Thiocystis violascens DSM 198: one gene and its partner. The protein of the gene in region 2 interacts with the protein of the main gene of each other region in a pairwise test. Links are inferred from orthologs where the notes say so. Each region holds a gene or a part of one and is shown on either strand. Other genes may lie near its edges.

Region 1 (7,358 bases), 1.4 Mb from region 2 along the record:
AAAAGGGGAAGAGCCACGCGGGCCGGATGACCTACCCGGCCCGCGCAATATCATTAGACTGCCAACTGAAAACTGTCCACTTCCCCAGAATGCACCCCCTCCCGCCCAATCTCCCCGCCCCCCTGAGCGCCTTCCTGACCGAGGTGCGTGAGATCAAGCGGCTGCGGGTCGCGGCCGGCTATCGCCACACCCCGACCAATGCCCGCGAGGCATTGGAATTCATGACGCGGCGTCACCTGATCCAGATCCCACCCATCGCCCTGATCCGCGACGAGATCATCCCCGGTGCGGATTACGACGTGCCGGTGCGGCTCTACCATCCAGCGCCGGACGAGCCCCTGCCGGTCGCCCTGTTCGTTCACGGCGGCGGACACGTCTCCGGAAGCGTCAGCCTTTATGACCCTATTGCCCGCAAGCTGGCCGCAGCCAGCCGTCGACTGATCGTTTCGATCGACTACCGGCTGGCCCCCGAGTGCCCTTATCCGAACGCACTCAAGGATCTGATCGCCTGCGTGAAAGGCGTCTTCCCCCTGCTGGACTCGCTGCGAGACCGCCTGTCGTTCACGCCCCGCCTGGCCCTGGTCGGCGACAGCGGCGGCGGCGCACTCTGCGCCAGCGCGGCGCACCTGACCCAGTTCGAGCCCGGCGTTGCCATCGAGCGCCAGGCGCTCATCTATCCGAGCCTGGACTACACGCTCTCCAAGCCCTCGGTCACCGAGAACGGCGAGGGTCTGCTGTTGGAGCGCCAGCGCATCCTCTGGTACTTCGACAGCTACTTCCAGCGGGCGGAGAACCGCCGCGAGGTCTCGCCGCTCTTCATGCCCCTCACGCCCGATTACCCGCCAACCCTGGTTGCGACGGCGGAATTCTGTCCGCTAAGGGACGAGGGGATCGCCTACGTCGAACGTCTGCGGGAGTACCGGATTAAGGTCGAGCACATCCACTACCCTGGGCTGGTGCACGCCTTCCTCAACCTGGAAGACCTGGTTCCGGACACCTGCGCCGAACTCTATCGGCGCGTCGGCGACTTTCTGGCCGGACCGACCACGAGGGACGATGACGCAAAATCCGTCCGGTCATGAGCGCCTGATTCAGTCGATCTGTTCCATCCTCCAGGCGAGGCGGGCGTCCTGACGCGCCGCGATTTCGCCACCGGAGACGGATTCACGAGGGTGTACCGAGTTGGTCACGGCCTCACGACATCGATGGCCGGACCTTTCTCGTCGAACTGCCGCTGCGCGCCGGCTCGACGCGCCGCTCCTGGAGGCGCAGAGCGGGGACTTCCTGCTCCTGCGGTGGCGCGATTCGGCCATGCTGCGCCGCGTCCGCCGGTTCCAGGGTCTTGGAGAAGATGGCGATGAGGAACCCCGCGAGGGTCGATAGACCAATGACGTTGCCGCCCTTGAGGTAAGCCTCGGGAAGCATGGTCTCGGCGATCATGGTCAGCATGGCGCCAGCGGCGAGCCCCTCCACGAAGGCGAAGAGATGGGGATCGGCCCCGGCGAAGAAGACGCTGCCGGCGGCGGCGCCGATACCGGTGATGAGCATCAGCCCACTCCACATACCGAGAATGCGACCGAAATCCATCCCCTGCTGTCGCATCCCGACGGAGCTGGAGAGCGCTTCAGGGTAGTTGGAGAGAAAGAGACCGACGATCAGCGAGACGCTGATCGCGGCGTGCAACATACTGGAGCCGATGACTAGCGATTCCGGGATGCCGTCCAGGGTGATACCGAGAAAAATAGCCAGGGGGGCGCCGCCGTGCTGGGCGTGACTCAGGCTCAGCGAGGCAACCGCGGGCATCGGCTGACGCAGTTCCAGGGCGTGGCGAGCGGCTTGTCGCCAGCGTGTCGCGCGCTCGGCGGAGAGTCGCACCCGCTCGGTTAAATACCGCTCGGCCTCGCCCTCGGCAAGGAAGGCGCGGATCGCCTCGATCAGACCTGGCAGGCGGCGCAGGATCTCGTCCAGGTCGCGACGGCGCAGTTCCCAGACGATCGTCTCCTCGGTGGTGACCGCGGTCTTGGTGTGCGACGCGCCGGTGAGGAAGGAGAACCCGCCCAGGGCGTCGCCCGGTCCCAGTGGCTCCGAGCCGAGATGGGCGTGCGCGGGGTCGACCAGGCTCACCTGCCCCTGCTCAATGATGAAGAACCGGGACGCGGGCTGACCCTGCGCGAAGAGATGCTCGCCCTTGGCGTGTACTTTGCGAAGCAGGTGATCGGCGATCAGGTCCAGCTCCGCGTCCGGGAGACGCTGGAACAGGGGAAAGCGGCGCAGATCCCGCAATTCCGAGCGCACCGTCGCGACCCGATGGCTGGCGGGGCCTGGCTTGGGGATGCTCCCATTGCGCAGCAGCGACTGGGCGGCCTGATCCAACCAGGACTCGGCCGCCGCGCGCGTCATGCCCTGGCGCTGAACCAGATAGTCCAGGGTCGCGGGCTCGCGCAGCCGCCGGTGCACGGCCTGCACATAGGCGTTGGACGCGCGTTGCAGACCATCCAGACTCTCCCTTGGGATCACCCAGACACTGGCGTCGCTGGTGGCGACGGCGGTGTCGCTGGTGGGAGCGCCGGTGAGGGTCGAGTACCAGCCGAAGATTTCGTTCGGCCCCAGCCGGGCGAGCAGGCGCGAGCGATCGGCGGCGTCGTAGATCTCGACCGTCCCGGACACCAGGATGTAGGCCGCGTCCGCCGGATCAGCGGCCTCGAAGATGACGCTGCCGCGCGGGTAATCCTGGGACCGAGCGGAGGCGGCCAGAACCTTGCAATCGGCGTCTTCGAGCGCCTGGAAAAGCTCGGTCCGCGTGACCTGGCCCATGACGCGCTTGAGCTGGCGGTGCTCCTGACGGCGCAGGTGATAGAAGGTGGTGGAGGTCTTGCGCACGAAACCGCCGAAGTCGTTCACCAGCAAATTCAGGGCAACGAAGAGCAACCCGCCGCACACGGCCCCGATAGCGAGGGTATTGAAGTGCCCGCGCTCAAGCGCCGCGCCGACCAGATCGATCGTGAGCGCCGCGAGCAGCGCCCCGCCGCCGAAGGCCATGAGCACGGCCGTGGCACGGTCTCCCGGAGTCCAGAAACGCGCCGTCAAGGCCCCCAACGGAAGTGAAACGGCGCTCAGGATGCCCATCCAGAAGGCGCTCCAGATCAGTGACTCGGTCATGTGCCATGGCTCCCCGCGCGGACGTTGAGCGGGATTCTAAACCCTGGATAAGACGAAACCGAGACGCTGCCAGATCCTTGTCGTTCGTCAATCCCCGAATCGCAGTCGAGCGATCCTACTCGACCGGCGTTGGGTATAACCTCAAGCGCTTCCTCGCCACCCCTGATCCTGGTCGCCGACAACAACGAGAGTGAATCGCTTGCATTGCAAGCGATGGCGAATCGAAGCGTCACGGCAATAAAGCGAAGTCTCCGACTTGCGTTACAGGACGATGACGACGGATGCGGCTGGTTCGGCGCGCATGTTTTCCGCTAATCAAAGACAACATCCTCATAGAGATCGGCGAGCGTCAGCGTCGGGCGCAGGGGGGGACAGTCGAGATCGATCATTCCCTCCACGTCATAGGCACGATATCGCCAGCCGCCATCCGCATCCCGCGCGTAATGCTCGACACTGCGTCGATCCTGAGCGACCAGCAGATAATGACGCAGCGACGGCAGCGCGCGATAGGCGATGAGTTTCTCGCGCCTGTCGGTCAGCTCGGTCGACGGCGATAACACCTCGGCGATCAGGCAGGGTGCCTGCTTGTAGAACGGATCGGCATCGTCGGGAGCGCAGGAGAGCAGCACGTCGGGATAATAAAACGACTCGTGAGCGGCAACCCGCGCCTTCATATCGCTGATGAAGACGCCGCAGGGCGTCCCTCGCGTCGCAGCACGCAGATGGAAAAACAGATTGCCGGCGATGCGGTTATGCGCCTCGCTCGCGCCGGCCATCGCGAATACCTGACCGGCGATGTATTCATGACGGATATCGCTCCGCTGTTCGCCGTCCAGATATTCTTCGACCGAAATCGGCAGATTGGTGACGGTTGCGGGCATGATTAGGAATCCTCTGTAACGACAACAGTTTCGCGGTTTCGATTCAGGATAAGCCGTGGCTCGCTTAACCTCGCACCTCGCCATCGCCGAGCACGACGAACTTCACCGAAGTCAGACCCTCCAGCCCCACCGGGCCGCGGGCATGGAACTTGTCGGTACTGATGCCGATCTCGGCGCCCAGTCCATACTCGAAACCGTCGGCAAACCGGGTCGAGGCATTGACCATGACCGAACTGGAATCGACCTCGCGCAAAAACCGGCGGGCGCGACTGTAGTCCTCGGTGACGATGGCATCCGTGTGCGCCGACCCGTGACGGGCGATGTGATCCATGGCCGCATCGAGTCCATCCACGATCCGAATCGCGAGGATGGGCGCCAGATACTCGGTGTCCCAGTCGGTCTCGGTGGCCGATACCGCATCGGGCAGGATCTCGCGGGTGCGCGGACAGCCGCGCAGTTCGACCCCCTTCTCGCGATAGGCGGCCGCCAGACCGGGCAGGATTTTCGTTGCTGCGGGCGCGTCCACCAGCAGGGTTTCCATGGTGTTACAGGTACCGTACCGCTGGGTTTTGGCGTTCATCGCGACCTTGAAAGCCTTGTCCGGATCGGCGTGTTCGTCGATATAGACATGACAGATCCCGTCCAGATGCTTGATGACCGGCACCCGCGCCTCACGGCTGATGCGCTCGATGAGCCCCTTGCCGCCGCGCGGAATGATGACATCGATCGATTCGGGCATGGCGATCATGGCGCCCACGGCGGCGCGATCGGTCGTCGCCACCACCAGTACGCCATCCACCGGCAGCCCGGCCTGCGCCAGACCCTGCTGGATACACAGCGCAATCGCCTGATTGGAGGCGAACGCCTCCGAACCGCCGCGCAGCAGCGTGGCATTGCCCGACTTCAGACAGAGCGCGGCGGCATCGGCCGTCACATTGGGCCTTGACTCGTAGATGATGCCCACCACGCCCAGCGGCACCCGCATCCGCCCGACCTGAATTCCCGAGGGTCGATAGTTGAGATCGGTGATGGCGCCGATGGGATCGGGCAACGCGGCAACCTGCCGCACCCCTTCGATCATGGCGTCGATGCGCCCCGGCGTGAGTTCGAGCCGATCCAGCAGCGCGGCGTCCAGACCCTTGGCCGCGCCGGACTCCAGATCGCTCCGATTCGCGACCGCGAGCGCGGCGCGCTCCTGATTCAGCCGCTCGGCGATGGCGAGGAGCGCGGCGTTCTTCTGGCCTGTGCTGGCGCGCGCCAGGGCACGCGAGGCGGCTCGGGCGCGTTGACCAAGATCCGTCATGTAGGCGGCGATGTCGGTGATGGGTGTGTCGGTCATTTCAAAAACCTTGGTTCGATCGGTGGTTAAGGTGATTGCCTGAAAACTATCGACGCACAGAGAGGCTATTCCTATTCATGGACAGGATTTCGTAAGATTCTTCACGATCCGCTGTTGACTGGCACCCGGAAGCCTCCCGCGCTCAAGGCATCCGCGATCATCGCCAGGCGCTGCCATGAATCGTCCGACGCCAGACCCTTGATCGAGAGATCGGTCAGAAGACATTGCTGTAACAACCGTTGCAACAGCACGGGCGAAAGCCGCCGCAGCGTGCGCGCGATGGTCTCCTGACGCGGACGGGGTACGCGATGCGCGGCGAACGCAGGCTCTGGCGAGATGCGCCGCGCAATCGCTCCGGCGACTTCCGTCAGCATCCGCAGTTCGCGGGCGAGCACCCAGAGCACCAGCGCGTCGGCGGTCCCTTCGCCGCGCAGCACCGACAGAACGCGCTGCACCCGCGCCCGGTCGCCGGCCAGCGCCGCGTCGGTTAGAGCGAAGAGGTCGAAACGGGCACTGTCGGCCAGATTGCCAAGCAGATCGTCCAGGGTGAGTGGGCCGGGTTCGTGCAGCAGACGCAGCTTTTCGATCTCCTGCACCGCCGCCAGCAGATTGCCCTCGGCCCGTTCGGTCAGCAGCGCGGCGACGCCCGGTCCGGCCTGGAATCCCGCGGCCTGAAGGCGCTGCCCGAGCCAGGGCTCCAGTTCCTTTTCCTTCATCGGCCAGACCTGCACCAGAACGCCAATGGACTCGACCGTTTTGGCCCACTGGGTCTGAAGATCCTTGCGCTCCAGACCGGGCGCGAGGATCAGTAACAGGTTATCGGGACAGGGACGCGCGCAATAGGCGCGGACCGCCGCGCCGCCGTCCTTACCCAGCTTGCCGCTGCCGACGCGCAGTTCGATCAGCTTGCGGGCCGAGAACAACGACATGGCATCGGCCGATGCCGCCAGGAGATTCCAGTCGAAGTTGGCGTCCGCGTCCAGAATTTCGCGCTCGTCGAACCCCTTGCGCCGCGCCTGCTCGCGAATCAGACGCGCGGCCTCGCCGAGCTGATAGGGCTCGTCGCCGCAGAGCAGATAAACGGGCGCAAGCGCGCGATCGAGGTGGTTTGGGATCTGATTGAAGCGCAGTTGCATCGCGATCGAGAGTTGCCTGAAAGATCGTCACCAAAGCGGCCAAACGCGAGAATCTACCGGAGCTTAGATCGGGATGCCAGCGCCGGAGCGAGCAAACAGCAATCAGCCATGGCCGATATGGTCGATCCGGCGCTGTATCGTCAGCGGGCAGCCTCGGCATCCGATGCAACCAGGGTGTGGTCGAGGATAAGGTCTAAACCGCGTCTCCACTGAGGCCGAACAAACCCTCGAAACCAGACACAAAATGATAATTACGCATTTCGCTCTGGACGCGGTTAAATCAGAACCGCCCGCAGACGCATCAGAATACGATCCGCGGCATCGGTGGCGAAATCCTGATAGATGAGTTCTTCTTCGAGTTGTTTGCCCAACACCTCGACATCCGGATTATCGAAGTTTCGGACCAGATCCAGGGTCTGCGGCGGAACTTGTTGCGCGCCATCCGGCGCGACCGCATCGAAGCGCACCAGATAATGTAGCTCGAAGGCGAGCGTCTTGCCGTTCGCGTCCACCGCCGCGACCCGCGAGGAACGATTCTCGGACAGGATGCGCAGAATCAGCCTGGCCTCGGCGGGGTTCGCGGTCAGGCGCACGTCGCTGCCCGACAACAGATCCTCGATCGCGCGTCGCACCGGCGAACCGGGCGCGGACTGGAGATAGAGCGGATTCAGCGTCGGCGGAATCTCGATACTGCCGCGCAGATGAAAACCGCAGCCGGCCAAGATCGGAAAGACAATCAGCAGAATCAGCAGCCGAAGGTTCCGCGATCCCGTCAAAACGCAAAAGTCACCCACGAAACGCTCAAGCATCTCCACCCTGCCTATCCAAAATCATCATGTTTTT
Region 2 (8,165 bases):
GGCGTGGCGAGACGCTGGAGCGGTGTCTGGAGGCGGCGCAGGCACAGGTCGAGGCGCTCAAGCGTCAGTGCGAGGATGACCCCGGCGCTACGACCCGGCGACAACAGGCGGCCCGTGAACGCGCGGCCCGTGAGCGGCAAGAACGCATTGAGCAGGCGCTCACGCGTCTGCCGCAGATGGCCGAGATCAAAACCAAACAGGGCAAGAAGGCAGAGGCGGCGCGGGTTTCCACGACCGATGCCGAGGCGACGGTGATGACGATGGCTGACGGCGGTTATCGTCCCGCCGACAACGGCCAGTTCGTCAGCGACACGGCATCACACGTCGTTGTCGGCGTGGAAGCGGCCACGGCGGGAACGGACATGGCGCAACTGACCCCCATGATTGAGCAGGTCAACGAGCGCTATGGGCAGGCCCCTGACGAGTGGCTGGTCGACGGTGGCTACCCGGCCCACGAGCAACTCGAACAAGCCGCCGCGTCGACCGTTGTGTATGCCCCGCGCCGAAAGACGCGCAGACCGATCCGCACGTCGCCAAAGCGGGCGCCAGCGAACCCGTCGCCGCGTGGCGCGAACGCATGGGCACCGACGCGGCGAAGGACCTCTACAAAGAACGGGCATCCACGCCCGAGTGCGTCAACGCCCAGGCGCGCGAGCGCGGCCTCACCCGTGTGCGGGTCCGCGGCACCCCCAAAGCGCGCTGTGTGCTGCTACTGCATGCCCTGGCTCATAACCTGATGCGCACCTTCGCCCTGGCGCCCGATCTGCTCGGGTACGGGAGCGGTGCGTCTGCGGAACCGGCTATGGCCACATAACAGATTGATATAACGTGAAGCGCCGTGTGGGGCCGCCAATCGGCCCGTGACGGACCACCGTTTCGCGACGCCCAGGCGGATAATCGTGTACGAGACCATCTCGTCAGGACTGGGGCGTTTGCATCGCCGCGATGCCGCGAAAATCGAATTGTTCACAACCTCTGAGAGGGTGTAGACAAAATCAAACCGTTGTGGTCAACCGCCGCAGCAGGATGCGCGCCTCCGCCAGCCAAACCCAGGTTTCGGAGACCGCTGGCAGACGGTCATGATGCATGATCAATCGACGGGCACGCTCATTCCACGCATGGGTGCGCTCGACAACCCAGCGCTTCGGCAGCGGAACGAAGCCGTCGGCGTTGGCGATCACCACTCGGTCAGGCGCCCCGTCCACGTGCCAGGAGCCAACGCTTTTGTTGGCTGGATGGCGCACGACTTCCACGCGGATCGCGTGGGTCTGCTCGGTGGTTTGGGCAAATTGACCGGCGTAGGCGCTATCGACAAACAGCGTGTTGATCTGGGGGTACTTGGCGGCCGCGTCAGCGACGGCGCCCGAGGCGGCATCGCGGTCCTGAAGATTGGCCGCGACCACGCTCACCGCCAACACGAACCCCAAGGTATCGACCACCAGGCTGCGCTTGCGCCCCTTGACCTGCTTGCCCGCATCAAAGCCGCTCGGTCCACCCTGCGGCGAGCCGCGGGTCGATTGCGCATCCAGCACCGCCGCCGTCGGCGCGATCTCACGCCCCTCGCGTTCGCGCCATTGCCCCCGCAGTCGATCATGCATCTGCTCAAACTTCCCAGCCGCACTCCAACGGCGAAACGTCTTGTAGACATTCTGCCAAGGCGCGAAATCGTGCGGCAGCATCCGCCACGCGCACCCCGTGCGCACCACGTAGCAACACGCCTCCAGGATGCTCCGGCGCGACACGCGGGGCGGTTGACCCCGCCCGCCCGGCATCTCAAAGAGAGCGGCGACCAAGTCCCACTCCGCATCGGTCAGACAACTTGGGTAGCTTTGGTCGGGGTCGTGGCGACGATGCGCATCCGTATACCCATACCGACGCGGCGTTGCGCGCGCTTGCGCCTCGAGACCACTCTCGCCCCGGAGGCGCGTGACGCCCGCCTCCCGCAAGGACTTGCGAATCGTTGCTTCATGAGCCTCGATTCCCGTCCGTGCCGCGAGTTCCCGGGCAATCTCTGACAGCGTGGAGGTCGGGCGATCCGTGACAATTTGACGCAATACCGCTTGCTCCGCCTCGTGAATCTTGGGGGGACGACCAGCTTTCGACATCAGCGCACACCAGCTCAGTTGTAGACTGGTATACAAATAGCAGCTCAATTATTTTTGTCTACACCCTCTGAGCGGCAGTTTGCCAGAATGTGATAGGTGATGAGGGCGGTGCGGTTTAAAGTGTGTCGTCAACCTGGAACTGGAAGGCACGAGCCAGATAGCGGGCAACCGATTCATCCGTGTTCGATCCGATCACCTCCAAATCGGGCAACGCGTCTTTCAACTCCGGCGCGGCGTTGCCCATCAAGACCCCTTTACCCACGTCGCGCAGCATTTCCAGATCGTTACGACCGTCGCCGAAGGCGATCACGTTCGCGGGTTGGATGCCACGCTGCTCCAGCGCGCGGGCGAGCGCCGCGCCCTTGGAAACCCCCTGGGCCATGACTTCCAGCACGTTCGGGAGCGAATAGGTGATGGTGAGCCGGTCGCCATGACCATCAAGGATCAGACGCTCCAGGCCGCGCAGATACGCAGCGTCGTCATGGAAATAGAAGACCTTCAGCACGGGCGCGTCGTCGAGCGCGGCGAAGTCGCTGACTCGATAGGCGAAACCTGATTCCCGGTGATACTGGAGCAGGCTCGGTTCAGGCGTCTCGACGACCCAGTCGTCGATCCGGTACACATTCGTCTGCGCCCGAGCGAAGGCCGGACCGGACAACAGAAAGGGGAGGCAATCGGGGTCGATCGCACGGCAATGCAGCAGCTGGTCCAGGCGGTCATGTACCGCCGCGCCATTGCTGGAAATCAGGCCGTCCGGACCACCCAACCGCCCGGAAAGTCCGCGGATGTCTTGATAATGACGCCCGGAGGCGAGCATGATCTCGATCCCCTGCCGCCGCAGGGCGCTCAAGATCTCGCGGGTATAATCGCCCAGCCGATGCTCGGCATTGAGCAGGGTTCCGTCGAGATCCGAAACGATGAGTTTGTACATTTTAAAGCGCGTCCATCGTGGAGACTTTGGGTGTCAATGGTAGGCTGACACCTTAGCGCAACCTGGAGTCTCGTGCTGGACGCGCTTTAAAGTTGATGGACACTGTCTAAGTTTCACGCGGAGACGCGGAGCACGCGGAGAGTCGGAAGCGGTCCGACGGCTCACGCCGAGCGATTGCCATCGGGAGGCCCCTTGGAGCCCTTCCCCATCATTCATCCTGTCTTTCTCCGCGCACTCCGCGCACTCCGCGCCTCCGCGTGAGATCGTCATTCAGCAACTGTCCATTTTCGACGTCTCGACTGCTGCCAGACAGTGCCGCTCACGTCGGGAAACAGTTGATGGACACTTTCTAACCACTAACCACTAACCACTAACCACTAACCACCACCATCGACGACATGCGCGCGACCCTTCAATTTTTCCTCTATCTCCTCGTCTGCCTGATTCTGGCTGCGCTGCTCGCCCCCGCGCTGCTGGCGACCGGCTGGATCGATCTGGAGCCCCAGCGGGCGATGGGCCGTCTCGCCCAGATCTTCATGCTGCTCGGCATCTGGCCTTTGCTGCGCTGGCTGTCGCTCGCCGATCGCGGTGCGCTGGGCTATGCCGTGAGCGGGCGGGTCTGGCGCCGCTCGGTGGGACTGGGCTGGTTGCAGGGCGTGGCAATTCTGCTGGCCCTGGTGCTGGTTCTGCTCGCGCTGGACATCCGGATTCCGGACCCGAATCCCTGGCCAGGCATTGCCGGTAAAGCCGCGCAGGCGCTGATCGGCGGTTTGCTGATCGGATTTCTGGAGGAAACCTTTTTTCGCGGCGCGCTCTATAGCGCGATCCGGCGCCGCGACGGCATGCGCTCCGCCATCGTCTGGTCCGCGCTGCTCTACGCCCTGGTGCACTTCATGAAACCGGGCGCGCTGCCCGCCGGCATGGTCTTCGACTGGACCGGTGCGCTCTGGATGTTCGCCCATGTCTTCGGCGATCTCTTTCAATGGAACAACCTGGATTCCATGGTCGCGCTCTTTTGCGTGGGCGTGTTCCTGGCGCTGGTTCGCGAGCGCACCGGGCAAATCGGCTGGTGTATCGGGCTGCATGCCGGCTGGGTCTTCGTGATCCAGATGACACGCCGGGTCACGGACGGCAACGATGCGTCCAACGTCGCCTTTCTGGTGGGCGAGTATGACGGCACCATCGGCTGGCTCGCGGCGCTTTGGATCGGGCTGTTGGCCTTTGGCTTTTGGACGCTCACGCGCCGGTCATTCTGATGGTTCAAGGGTTCGCTCGCGCAGCCAACGGCGGACCTTCGCCACATGTCGACGGCTCACGGGCAGGCGTTCGTCGCAGTCGCTCAATCTTGCCTGAAAGTGACCCTGACCGGTTTTCTCCAAACCGACCAGCCGCGCGCGCGCCACCAGTGCATTGCGATGAATGCGCACAAAAAGATCCCCGAATTCCTGCTCGAAGGTGCGTAGCGATTCGTCGACCAGCAATTCGCCGCCGGGATGGCGAATCGCGACATATTTCTGATCCGCCCGCAGAAAGAGGATGTCGCGGACTGGCGCCGTACACACTTGACCGCGATAGCGCGCGCTGATCTGGCGACGACGGCCCGGATACGGGGCGACCGGGGATTCGACTCCAACCACCGGGACGGCTGACTGGTTCAACTGACGGCTGATCCGTGCGAGTTCCTCTTCCAATCGTTCGCGCTGTACGGGTTTGGGCAGACAGGCCGCCCCCTGACTACCTGTGACGGCTGAGGTTGACGGTTCGTCGGCCGCCATCAGAATGACCGCTGGCGGCGCGTCTAGTTGAGCCAGTCGCCGGACGACCTCGGTCCCGCTCATGCCGGGCATTCGCGCATCCAGCAGAACGAGATCGATCGGCTGCGACCGGCAGCAGGAAATCGCCTCCCACCCGTCCGCGGCCTCTCCGGCCAGCGCATGATCGCCATCGAACTCGGCGAGCAGATGCCGGAGCTGGTCTCGGGCGGAGGAATCATCGTCAACAACCAGAATCCGCATCGCCGTTGCCATTCCCGTTGGTGATCGAAAACAGTGCGCCAACCGCGCTCAAGCCGGAGCGTTCGCGCTGGATGCGCTTTCACAAGATAGACCAGAAAAACGACTTGTACTTGGTGGCTGTAGACAGGGTAACGCTGAGCGGCTCCAGGGTGACTGTTCGCCTTAGGTTGGCCGGAACGACGATCCTGGTCTAGGATGCATCCGGTGACACCAGGTCCGATACGGGAAAGACAGCGTGTAGAATCGAACCTTTGCCACTTGCCGGATCTTCTGAATGAATGAACCAAACCCCTCCGCCAAGCCCTGGGCCGGGCGCTTCAATGCGCCGACCGATGCCTTCGTCGAGGCCTTCACCGCCTCCGTCGACTTCGATCGGCGGCTGTACCGCTACGACATTCAGGGTTCGATCGCCCATGCGACCATGCTGTCCCGTCAGGGCATCCTGACCGCCACCGAGCGCGACGCCATTGTGAGCGGGCTGGAGGCGGTGCGCGCGCGGATCGATGCCGGCGAATTTGTCTGGTCGATCCCGTTGGAGGATGTTCACATGAACGTGGAGTCCGCGCTCACCGCCGACATCGGCGAGGCCGGCAAGAAGCTGCACACCGGGCGCTCGCGCAACGATCAGGTCGCCACCGACGTGCGGCTCTGGCTGCGCGACGAGATCGACGCCATCCGCGCCGCCATCCTGCGGCTCCAGCAGGCGCTGCTCGATCTGGCCGAACGCGAGGTCGACACCATCCTGCCCGGCTTCACCCATCTTCAGGTCGCCCAGCCCATCACCTTCGGTCATCACCTGCTGGCCTGGTTCGAGATGCTGGAGCGCGACCGCGAGCGCCTCGCCGACTGCCGCCGGCGGATGAATGTGATGCCGCTCGGCGCCGCCGCCCTGGCCGGGACGACCTATCCCATCGATCGCCACTACACCGCCGAACTGCTTGGCTTCGACCGCCCGGCCGAAAACTCGCTCGATGCCGTCTCGGATCGCGACTTCGCCATCGAATTCGCCGCCGACGCCGCCATCCTCATGATGCATCTGTCGCGCTTTTCGGAGGAACTTATCCTCTGGTCCTCGGCTCAGTTCGGCTTCGTCGAGCTTGCGGACAGCTTCTGTACCGGCTCCTCGATCATGCCGCAGAAGAAAAACCCGGACGTGCCCGAACTGGTCCGCGGCAAGAGCGGACGCGTCTTCGGTCATCTGATGGGGCTGTTGACCCTGATGAAAGGCCAGCCGTTGGCCTACAACAAGGACAATCAGGAAGACAAGGAACCGCTGTTCGACACCGTCGACAACCTCAAGGGTTCGCTCAAGGTCTACGCGGACATGATGGGCAACCTGACCTGCAACCGCGAGCGGATGCGCGCCGCCGCCAAACAGGGCTTCAGCACCGCCACCGATCTGGCCGATTATTTGGTCCGCCGGGGCATTCCCTTTCGCGACGCCCATGAAATCGTCGGCAAGGCGGTCGCGCTCGGCGTGCGCGAGGGGCGCGATCTGGCCGAACTGACGCTGGCCGAACTGCGCCAGTTCTCGGACGCCATCGGCGAGGAGGTCTTTGCGGTGTTGACGCTGGAGGGTTCGGTCGCGGCGCGCGATCACCTCGGCGGCACGGCCCCGGCCCAGGTGCGCGCGGCGATTGCGCGCGGGCGGGAGCGGTTGGGTGCGTCTGAGGATGACGATACCGCCCGAGAATCTCAATTTCGTCAACTCGTTTCAGAGACATCGGAAACATTGGAAAAATGGCGGCAGAGCCAGGATATTTCGGAGAGTTCTAACCCGCATCCAGCATGAATGCGCTGTTTTCGAATGAGTACGACCTCGGATCAATCAAGGGCAATCCTGACAAATGCGATTTAAATTATTGAATTTCAATATATTAAATCGCGTCTAGCACCGGCTCTTTGGGTTGCCGGAGAGGCTGCCTATCGCTCAAACGTCATCTATCACTCAGGACGCAATTTAATGCCCGATAGTCTCCACCAGCTCAACGCCCGTCTGCTCCAGTTCGCCCGCGAGCGCGACTGGGAACAGTTTCATTCGCCTAAGAACCTCGCCATGGCGCTCGCCGGGGAGGCCGGCGAGTTGCTGGAGCATTTTCAGTGGCTCACGGAGGCGCAGAGCGCCGCGCTGGAGGACGAAAAAAAGCGGCGGGTGGCCCATGAACTGGCGGATATTCTGCTGTATCTGATCCGTCTGTCCGAACGGCTTGGGGTGGATCTGATCGCCGCGGCCGAGGAGAAGATCGCGATCAACGAACAACGGTATCCGGCGGAGAAGGTGCGCGGGGATGCGCGGCGGGCGGAAGAGTATCCTGAATGAGGATTCTATGAACAATAGCCCGCTGATCGCCGCGCTGCTGTTGGCGCTCCATCTGTCGCTGCAGATCGCGCTCATCGTGCGGGCGCTGCTGCGTCCGCATCGGGATCCGGCTTCGCGCATCGCCTGGGTCGTCGTCATGGCCGCGTTGCCGCTCGTCGGCATCGTCGCCTACGTCCTGCTCGGCGAAGTCAATCTCGGCCGCCGGCGAATCGAGCGGATGCGCGCGACACTGGCGCGGTTGCCAAATTTGACGACCGCGCCAGGGATGGCGCGGGCCATCGTGCTTGCACAGCCTCCGGAACGCATGGCACATCTGTTCAGCGTGGGCCAATCCATCAGCGGCTTCGCACCCGTTGGCGGTAACCGCGCGAGCCTGTTGCCGGATTCCGATGCCGCCATCGAGGCGATCGTGGCCGACATCGACGCGGCGCGGGACACGGTCCATCTGATTTTCTACATCTGGCTGCCGGATGGAAATGGCGGCAAGGTCGTCGCGGCGCTGAAGCGTGCCGCCGCGCGCGGCGTGATCTGCCGCGCCATGGCCGATGATCTCGGCTCGAAGCTGATGATCCGTTCGCCGCACTGGGAGTCGATGCGACACGCCGGTATTCGGCTGGCCCGCGCGCTGCCCATCGGCAACCCCTTGCTGCGCCCGATGAAGGGTCGGATCGATCTGCGCAACCACCGTAAGATCGTCGTCATCGATAACCGGATTACCTATTGCGGCAGTCAGAACTGTGCCGACCCCGCGTTTCGGGTCAAGCCGAAATACGCGCCTTGGGTGGATGCGATGA

What was found. Proteins that work in one complex are often made in the same cells at the same time.
Region 1: the proteins of THIVI_RS10745 (region 2) and THIVI_RS04790 interact in binary tests that used the Escherichia coli proteins (3 or more experiments, as listed by UniProt). The link is inferred for Thiocystis violascens DSM 198 from one-to-one orthologs.

The regions. Positions count from the first base shown.
Region 1 is NC_018012.1:1,065,819-1,073,176, forward strand. What follows is about bases 3,243-6,056. They hold THIVI_RS04790 (glutamate-5-semialdehyde dehydrogenase), read right to left. Parts: upstream 5,380-6,056; coding sequence 4,105-5,379; downstream 3,243-4,104. Other genes in these bases: THIVI_RS04785 (Uma2 family endonuclease), read right to left, coding at 3,471-4,040; holA (DNA polymerase III subunit delta), read right to left, coding at 5,481-6,056. Also shown: THIVI_RS04775 (alpha/beta hydrolase), read left to right, coding at 90-1,082; THIVI_RS04780 (cyclic nucleotide-binding domain-containing protein), read right to left, coding at 1,195-3,159; more of holA, read right to left, coding at 6,057-6,515; THIVI_RS04800 (LPS-assembly lipoprotein LptE), read right to left, coding at 6,791-7,324. UniProt on the Escherichia coli protein: Catalyzes the NADPH-dependent reduction of L-glutamate 5-phosphate into L-glutamate 5-semialdehyde and phosphate. The product spontaneously undergoes cyclization to form 1-pyrroline-5-carboxylate.
Region 2 is NC_018012.1:2,422,873-2,431,037, reverse strand. Bases 3,168-5,948 are described here. They hold THIVI_RS10745 (LytR/AlgR family response regulator transcription factor), read right to left. Parts: upstream 5,052-5,948; coding sequence 4,284-5,051; downstream 3,168-4,283. Other genes in these bases: argH (argininosuccinate lyase), read left to right, coding at 5,326-5,948; THIVI_RS10750 (CPBP family intramembrane glutamic endopeptidase), read left to right, coding at 3,435-4,292. Also shown: THIVI_RS10760 (IS5 family transposase), read right to left, coding at 996-2,105; THIVI_RS10755 (Cof-type HAD-IIB family hydrolase), read right to left, coding at 2,221-3,036; more of argH, read left to right, coding at 5,949-6,843; THIVI_RS10735 (nucleotide pyrophosphohydrolase), read left to right, coding at 7,015-7,371; cls (cardiolipin synthase), read left to right, coding at 7,379-8,165. UniProt on the Escherichia coli protein: Member of the two-component regulatory system BtsS/BtsR, which is part of a nutrient-sensing regulatory network composed of BtsS/BtsR, the low-affinity pyruvate signaling system YpdA/YpdB and their respective target proteins, BtsT and YhjX.